Regions from separate parts of the Streptomyces sp. NPDC014733 genome, predicted to be linked through region 2. Evidence: predicted binding sites of a transcription regulator. Region 2 holds the regulator's gene; the other holds the start of a gene.

Region 1 (4,412 bases), on a different contig from region 2:
CAGCGCTCCTCCTCCACCGCTCTGACCAGCGAAAACCCCACGCCGAGGCCGCCGATCAGCACGGCCGGGCGCGCTCGCTCCGGCGGCAGGCCGGCCAGCGCGGCATCGATCAGCAGCCGCTCGGAACGGCCGTCGGAGGTGTCCATCAGGAAGCAGCCGTTGGCGATGATCTCGAAGACCGGCGCGCCGCCGGAGCCGTCCGCGCCGTCGCGTCGGCGCAGCACCACCTCGCCGTACGGGCCCTCGCGGCGGTCCAGCGTGACCGGGCCGTCCACGGGGCCGGCCGGGGTGGGGAAGGTCGGGTCGGGGGGAGCGGGAGTCATGCCGCCCATCCTGGCCAACCCCGCGGGCGAGGGTCCAACCGATTCGGCGGGCAACGCCGTGGGCCGCCCCGGGGTTGTGCGCCGTGACGTACCTCACGCGGGCCGGGGCGTCGCGCGGTGAACGGGCGGGCGCCGCCGCGCGTTGAGTACGGCGGACGGACCGGGGGCCGGGATGACAGGGGCGGGAGGGGCGCGGTGAACGGTGTGACGGAGGTGCGGGCCGGGCTGCCCCCGCGCGGCGGCGCGGCGCGGTGGCGCCGGTGGCCGGGGCGGGTGCTGCCCGGGCCCCGGACCACGCCGTTCACCTTCTGGTACGCGCTGCTGCTGGTGGCGACGTCGCTCTTCGCGGCGTACGCGGACCCGGCGCGGGTGGCGGAGCTGCTGCGGGGCTCCAGCACGGATGCGGCGCATCTGGCGGCGACGCCGGTGCGGGTGCTGGTGGCGAGCGCGCTGTGGATCGACGGCGGGCTGCTCTCCGGCTTCGCACTCGCCTTCGTCGTGGTGCCGGCGGCGCTGGAGCGGCGGGTCGGCGCCGCGCGCACCCTCGCCGTCTTCCTCGGCGGCCATGTGCTGGCCACCCTCGCCACGGAGCTGCCGGTGGGCGCCGCCGTCGCCACCGGGGCGCTGCCGCCCGGTGCGGCGCACCGCCTCGACTACGGCATCAGCTACGGCGTGATGACCTGCGCCGGAGCGCTCACCGGAGTGCTGCCGGGGCGGCTGCGGTGGCTGCTGCTCGGTGGCGCCGCCTGCTACGCCACGGCGGACCTGCTGACCTTCGCCGACCCGCTCAGCTCCGCCGGCCATCTGCTCTCCCTCGCCCTCGGCGTCACCGCCTGGCCGCTGCTGCGCCGGGCCCGGTCCGGTCCGCGCCCGGCGCGGCTCCACGGCGACCTGGGGCATCCGGCGCTGCGGCGGCCGGTGGCGCGCCCGGCGGTGGCGCGTCCGGTGCCGGGGCGTCCCGTGCCGGTGGCGGGGGCGCGGCGGCGCTGAGCCGGGTGCGGGCCGGGCGCCCGTGCCGCGGCCCGCCGCCCCGGTGGCCGCTCAGCCGCTCCCGGGTGTCCACACGTACGGCGTGGTCGTGGTCACCGCGCGGAAGCCGAGGCGGCGCAGGATCGGGGCGCTGGCGTCGGAGGCGTCGACCTGGAGGAGGTCCGCGCCGTGGGCCACCGCGAGCATGGCGCGGGCGGCGACCAGGGCGCGGTAGATGCCCCGGCCGCGCCAGGCGGGCAGCGTCGAGCCGCCCCACAGGCTCGCGCACCCGGTGCCGGGCCGCAGCACCAGCCAGCCCGCCGAGACCACCTCGTCACCGGCCTCCGCGACCAGCACCGCGATGCCGTCCGGGGTGGCCGCGACCCGGGCGATCAGATCGTCGGCCAGCCAGTCGTGGTCCTCGCCCCACACCGCCGTCTCCATGGCCGCGATCCGCCGCAGGTCGGCGTCGTCGGTGACCTGGCGCAGCGTGACGCCCTCGGGGAGCACCGGGTCCCCGGCCAGCTCCCGGGCGCGGCCGATGAGCACCGTCTCCCGCTCCTCGGGCACGAACCCGGCGGCCCGCAGCCGCTCCGGGAGGTCCGCCGGCAGGTCGTGGCCGCGGGTCTTCCACTCCACGGCCTCGCCCCGGGCGGCGAACACCGCGCACTGCCGGGCGATCAGCGCGTCCAGCTCGGCGCCGTGGACGCCCAGGTCGGGCGGGCCGCTGACGAAGCCGCGGAACTGTCCGGTCAGCCGCGTCAGCGGCCCGTCCTGTTCCCGGGTGACGCCCCGGGGGAGGTCCGCGGGGACGCCCCGCATCCGCTCGTCGTAGGCCGCGAGCAAGCCGTCGATGTCCGTCACGGTTCGACGGTACGAGGGGTGGCAAACGGTTTTCCGGCAGGCCGCGGCGGGCGGGCGTGGCGCTCCGCAAGGCCGGGGGCCCGTCCGTCGTGCCGGACCGCGACCCCCTGATCGCTCACGGCGAACACGGAGCGGGGAACATCTCCCCGGCCCCGGACATTGAGTGGGTACAACTCAACTTGCCTGCCGAAGGGGAGATCATGGCTTCGTCGTCCCACACGCTCACTCTGCCGGTGCTGCCCCTCGATGACGAGGTGGTGCTGCCCGGGATGGTGGTGCCGCTGGACCTGTCGGACGCGGACGTGCGGGCCGCCGTGGAGGCCGCGCAGTCCGCCGCCGTCCAGGGCAACAAGCCGGAGGTGCTGCTTGTGCCCCGGGTCGACGGCACCTACGCCGCGATCGGCACGCTCGGGCGGATCGAGCAGGTCGGGCGGTTGTCCGACGGCGATCCCGGCGCGCTGATCCGCGGGCTGCGCCGGGTGCGCATCGGATCCGGCACCACCGGCCCGGGCGCCGCCCTCTGGGTGGCGGGCACCGCGGTCGAGGAGACGGTGCCGGGCACCGCCGACGGCGAGGGCGGCCGGACCCTCCCCGGCGCCGTGACCGAGCTGGTCACCGAGTACAAGGCGCTGGCCACCAGCTGGCTGCGCAAGCGCGGCGCCTGGCAGGTCGTCGACCGCGTCCAGCAGATCGAGGACGTCTCCGCCCTCGCCGACAACGCCGGGTACTCGCCGTTCCTCACCACCGAGCAGAAGGTCCGGCTGCTGGAGACCGCCGACCCGGTCGCCCGGCTGAAGTTCGCCACCGAGACGCTCCGCGACCATCTGGCCGAACAGGACGTCGCCGAGGCCATCGCCAAGGACGTCCAGCAGGGCGTCGACAAGCAGCAGCGCGAATTCCTGCTGCGGCGGCAGCTGGAGGCGGTCCGCAAGGAGCTGTCCGAGCTGACCGGCGACGGCGACGAGAACGGCGACCACCGCGCCCGCGTCGAGGCCGCGGACCTCCCCGAGGACGTCCGTAAGGCCGCCCTCAAGGAGGTCGACAAGCTGGAGCGGGCCGGCGACCAGAGCCCCGAGGGCCCCTGGATCCGCAACTGGCTCGACACCGTCCTCGAACTGCCCTGGAACGAACGGACCGAGGACGCCTACGACATCACCGGCGCCCGCGCCGTGCTCGACGCGGACCACGCCGGTCTGGAGGACGTCAAGGAACGGATCACCGAGTACCTGGCGGTCCGCAAGCGGCGCGCCGAACGGGCCGCCGCCGACACCGCCGACACCGCCGACGCCGGGGCCACCGCCGGTGGCGGGCGCCGCGCCGGGGGTGCCGTGCTGGCGCTGGTCGGACCGCCCGGCGTCGGCAAGACCTCGCTCGGCGAGTCCGTCGCCCGGGCCATGGGCCGCTCCTTCGTCCGGGTGGCGCTCGGCGGCGTACGCGACGAGGCGGAGATCCGCGGCCACCGGCGGACGTACGTCGGCGCGCTGCCCGGGCGCATCGTCCGGGCGATCAAGGAAGCCGGTTCGATGAACCCGGTGGTGCTGCTCGACGAGATCGACAAGGTCGGCTCCGACTACCGCGGCGACCCCGCTGCGGCCCTCCTGGAGGTCCTGGACCCGGCGCAGAACCACACCTTCCGCGACCACTACCTGGAGGTCGAACTCGACCTCAGCGACGTGGTGTTCCTCGCCACCGCCAACGTCCTCGACGCCATCCCCGGGCCCCTGCTCGACCGGATGGAGCTGGTCCGGCTGGACGGCTACACCGAGGACGAGAAGATCGTCATCGCCCGTGACCATCTGCTCCCGCGCCAGCTGGAGCTGGCCGGACTCGCGCCCGGCGAGGTCACCCTCACCGACGAGGCGCTGCGCAGCCTGGCCGGGGAGTACACCCGCGAGGCGGGCGTGCGGAACCTGGAGCGCGCGGTGGCCCGGCTGCTGCGCAAGGTGGCCGCCCGCCACGAACTGGGCGAGCGGGAGCTGCCGTTCACCGTGGGCACCGAGGAGCTGCGCCCGCTGATCGGACGGCCGCACCACACCCCGGAGGCGGCGCAGGACCCGGCCGTGCGGCGGACCGCCGTACCCGGGGTGGTGACCGGGCTCGCGGTCACCGGCGCCGGCGGCGATGTGCTCTACGTCGAGGCGTCGCTCGCCGACCCGGAGACGGGCGCCTCGGGGCTGACGCTCACCGGTCAGCTCGGCGACGTGATGAAGGAGTCGGCGCACATCGCGCTGTCGTTCCTGCGCTCCCGCGGGGCGG
Region 2 (4,412 bases):
ACCGCCGTCGGTGAGCTGAAGGAGAAGCTCAAGGGCGAGGACTCCGCCGAGATCCGCACCGCCACCGAGAAGGTAGCCGCCGTCTCGCAGAAGCTGGGCCAGGCCATGTACGCCGACGCCCAGGCCGCGGGCGCCGACGCCGGTGCCGCGGGCGCCGGTGCGGGCCAGGCCAAGGCCGAGGACGACGTCGTGGACGCCGAGATCGTCGATGACGAGAAGCCCAAGAAGGATGGTGCGGCGTGACGGAGGAGACCCCGGGCTTCGACGAGAAGCCCGACGTCTCCGCCGAGTCCGCAGCTGACGACGCGGCACGAGCCGAGTCCGCCGACAAGGCGGGCTCGGCCCCGGCCGGGGACGACAAGCAGAGCGCACAGGACGTCGCGCTCACCGCGCAGCTGGACCAGGCCCGCTCCGCGCTCACCGAGCGCACCGCGGACCTCCAGCGGCTCCAGGCCGAGTACCAGAACTACCGGCGCCGGGTGGAGCGGGACCGCGTCGCGGTCAAGGAGATCGCCGCGGCGAACCTCCTGTCCGAGCTGCTCCCGGTCCTGGACGACGTGGGCCGCGCCCGCGATCACGGCGAGCTGGTCGGCGGCTTCAAGTCGGTGGCCGAATCGCTGGAGACCGTGGTCGCCAAGCTGGGCCTGCAGCAGTTCGGCAAGGAGGGCGAGCCCTTCGACCCGACGATCCACGAAGCCCTGATGCACTCGTACGCGCCGGACGTCACGGAGACCACGTGCGTGGCCATCCTGCAGCCCGGGTATCGCATCGGTGAGCGAACGATCCGCCCCGCGCGGGTCGCCGTCGCCGAGCCGCAGCCGGGCGCCCAGGGCGGTAAGTCCGCATCCGAGGACGGTGCCAAGGCTTCGGACGAGGAAAACGGTGGCCCGGACGAGGGCTGACGTGCGGACGGCAGAGAAGAAGACGCGGAAGGAGGGACGTCGGGGATGAGCACGAAGGACTTCGTCGAGAAGGACTACTACAAGGTCCTCGGCGTCCCGAAGGACGCCACCGACGCCGAGATCAAGAAGGCGTACCGCAAGCTCGCCCGGGAGAACCACCCGGACGCCAACACCGGTGACGCCGGCGCCGAGGCGCGCTTCAAGGAGATCTCCGAGGCGAACGACATCCTCGGCGACCCCAAGCGCCGCAAGGAGTACGACGAGGCGCGGGCGCTCTTCGGCAACGGTGGCTTCCGTCCCGGTCCCGGCGGGGGCGGCGGCAACTTCAACTTCGACCTCGGCGACCTCTTCGGGGGCACGCCGGGTCACCAGGGGAGTGGCGGCGGCTTCGGCGGGGGCCTCGGGGACGTCTTCGGCGGCCTGTTCAACCGCGGCGGCGGGGCGGGCACCCGTACCCAGCCGCGGCGGGGGCAGGACATCGAGTCCGAGGTGACGCTGAGCTTCACCGAGGCGGTGGACGGGGCCACGGTCCCGCTGCGGATGTCCAGCAAGGAGCCGTGCAAGGCGTGCTCGGGCACCGGCGACAAGAACGGCACCCCGCGGGTCTGCCCGACCTGTGTGGGCACCGGCCAGGTCAGCCGGGGCGCGGGCGGCGGCTTCTCGCTCACCGATCCGTGCGCCGACTGCAAGGGCCGCGGCCTGATCGCGGAGAACCCCTGCGACGTCTGCAAGGGCAGCGGCCGGGCCACCAGCGCCCGGACGATGCAGGTCCGCATCCCGGCGGGCGTCTCCGACGGGCAGCGCATCCGGCTGCGCGGCAAGGGCACGCCCGGCGAGCACGGCGGTCCGGCGGGCGATCTCTACGTCGTGGTGCACGTCCAGCCGCACCCGGTCTTCGGCCGCAAGGGCGACAACCTCACCGTCACGGTGCCGGTCACCTTCCCGGAGGCGGCGCTCGGCGGCGAGGTGCGGGTGCCGACGCTGGGCGGTCCGCCCGTCACGCTCAAGATCGCGCCGGGCACGCCCAACGGCCGCACCATGCGGGCGCGGGGCAAGGGCTCGGTGCGCAAGGACGGCACCCGGGGTGACCTGCTGGTCACCGTCGAGGTGATCGTTCCCAAGGACCTCGGCGACAAGGCGAAGGAGTCGCTGGAGTCCTATCGCGAGGCGACCGCGGATCAGGATCCGCGGGCGGAGCTGTTCCAGGCCGCGAAGGGAGCATGAGATGGACAGCCGGGGTCACCGTCGGAATCCGTACGAACTGACCGAAGATTCGCCGGTATACGTCATCTCCGTCGCGGCTCAGCTCTCCGGCCTGCATCCGCAGACCCTCCGTCAGTACGACCGGCTCGGCCTGGTCTCGCCCGACCGTACGGCCGGGCGGGGCCGCCGGTACTCCGCCCGGGACATCGAACTGCTCCGCACGGTGCAGCAGCTGTCCCAGGACGAGGGCATCAACCTCGCCGGCATCAAGCGCATCATCGAGCTGGAGAACCAGGTCACCGCCCTCCAGCAGCGCGTCGCCGAACTCCAGGGCGCCCTGGAGGGCGCGGCCAGCGCCATGCAGCAGCGGGAGGCCGCGGTGCACGCGTCCTACCGCCGCGATCTGGTGCCGTATCAGGACGTGCAGCAGACCAGCGCACTGGTGGTGTGGCGCCCCAAGCGGGGCGAGTGACCGCCGGAGCGCGGTGGTGAGCAGCGGAGAGGGCCGGGGTGACCCGGCCCTTTCGCATGTCCGGGCGCCCGGGGCCGGCCGGGGCCCGTTCAGCGTCCGCTGTACCCCGCCGTCGGCATCGACAGGCGGCGGTGGACGCCCGAGGTCAAGGCGCGGTCGTAGACCGGTTCGTCGAGGTCGGCGGTGGCCAGGCGGACCCCGGCGGCGGCGCAGCGGGCGGCGAAGGCGTCGGCGTCGTCCACGGCGTGTTCCAGCGCACGGCGGTGCGGGGCCACGAAGACGTCGACCAGACCGCGGTCCACATCGCGCCAGAGTGTGGGGTGCCCGGCGGGCAGCCGGTGCAGACTCAGCCGGCAGGTGAGGTCGTAGCCGCGGGCCGCCGCCCACCGAGCGCACATCGCGTGCTGACCGCGGTCGTCGACGAGGAAAGGCTCGTCGACCAGTTCCGACAGCGGCATCAGACAGGCGAGGGCGGTGGCGCGGACCGGGTTCATCGTGCCCTCCGGGCGGGGTCGGTGTGCGGGCGACGATACCGGCGTACGGCGTCCGCGGTAACGGCGCGTACACCCGCCGCGCAAGCCGTGTGGTGCCCGCTCAGGCCCGGCCGAGCGCCCGGTCCACGCTGATCTCGATCGCCACCCGCTCCGGGTTGGGCGTCGGCGTCCGGCCGTACCGCTCGGCGTACCGCCGCTCGGCCTCCGCGACCGCCGCCGCGTCCGTCCGCACCCGGGCGATCCCCTCCAGCGTCGCCCACCGCCGCCCCGCGACCTGGCAGACCGCGACCCGCGCCCCGTCCGGCCCCGCGGCCCGCACATTGCGCGCCTTGGTGGAGCCGCCGCGGGTGATGACCCGCGCGATCCGCTGCTCCGCGTCGTACGTCACGCCGACCGGCACCACGTGCGGGGAGCCGTCGCGCCGCGGCGTGGTCAGCGTCGACATGAGGTGCTCACCCCAGAAGGCGAGGTAGGCGGGGCTGAGGGCGGCGAGATCGTGAGCCATGGGGGAAGCGTACGGAACGGGTGACGGGGCGCCCGTTCCGCGTACGGCGCGGGGCCGGGCCCCGTGCGCCCGCCTCAGAGGAAGTCGCCGGTCTCCAGGGTGAAGGCGAAGGGGGCGGGGAGCGGCAGCGGTTTGCCGAAGGGGAGGGAGTGGGATTCGCGGTAGTCGTCGTCCCGGGGGTCGCTGAACAGCGTGACCGTGGAGGTCTCGCGGTCGACGAGGAGGTAGAGGGGGAGGGCGGCGCGGGCGTAGCAGTGGCGTTTGGCGATGCGGTCCTGAGCTGCCTTGCTGCTGGTCACTTCGATGACGAGGGCGATGCCGTCGGGCGCCATCCAGGGCTCGGCGCCCCGGAAACGGCGCAGGCGGCGCGGCGCGACCGTGGCGTCCGGGATGACGTGATTCTTGGTGGACCGCCCTCCGCTCGGAAGGACCAGGCCCTTGTTCCCCGACACGTCCATCTCGGTCGCCGAGGACCGGAAGAGCTGCCGGGCCAGCGTGCTCAGGTAGTCCTCGTGATCCCCGTCGGTCGGCGGTGACACAACAATCTCCCCTTCGATGAACTCGGCGCGGAACCCATGGGGGGTGTCCATGCCGAGGAAGAAGTCCAGGAGGGTCTGCTGGTCGGTCGCCGTCGGCTCGTATGCCATAGCCGTCATGCTGCACCTCCATTGCGTTCGAGGCCAGTGTCGCCACCCCGTGGTCGATGTCTCTGGCATATGCCAGAGCGTTCACCCGTAGGTGTGGCACGGCGCGTCGCGGGGAACCCGGATGCCGCCGCGGCGCGGCAGGCTCTGCGTCAGCGGGTGCCCTTTCCGCAATCTTGAGTCAACCCCGCT

What was found. Region 2 encodes HspR, which represses chaperone genes until heat shock. Its sites were predicted from a motif close to TTGAGNNNNNNNNNCTCAA; they were not measured.
Region 1: the regulator HspR is predicted to act here: its motif matches at 2,316-2,334, upstream of lon (endopeptidase La).

The regions. Positions count from the first base shown of each region.
Region 1 is NZ_JBIBYO010000001.1:250,005-254,416, reverse strand. Features, by position in the region: gene ACF1BH_RS01100 (spermidine synthase) at 1-323, opposite strand, end outside; gene ACF1BH_RS01095 (rhomboid-like protein) at 519-1,313, shown strand; gene ACF1BH_RS01090 (GNAT family N-acetyltransferase) at 1,365-2,156, opposite strand; gene lon (endopeptidase La) at 2,357-4,412, shown strand, end outside.
Region 2 is NZ_JBIBYO010000017.1:12,686-17,097, forward strand. Features, by position in the region: gene dnaK (molecular chaperone DnaK) at 1-243, shown strand, start outside; gene grpE (nucleotide exchange factor GrpE) at 240-902, shown strand; gene dnaJ (molecular chaperone DnaJ) at 948-2,126, shown strand; gene ACF1BH_RS27800 (heat shock protein transcriptional repressor HspR) at 2,128-2,577, shown strand; gene ACF1BH_RS27805 (hypothetical protein) at 2,667-3,071, opposite strand; gene ACF1BH_RS27810 (TIGR03618 family F420-dependent PPOX class oxidoreductase) at 3,172-3,576, opposite strand; gene ACF1BH_RS27815 (Uma2 family endonuclease) at 3,651-4,223, opposite strand.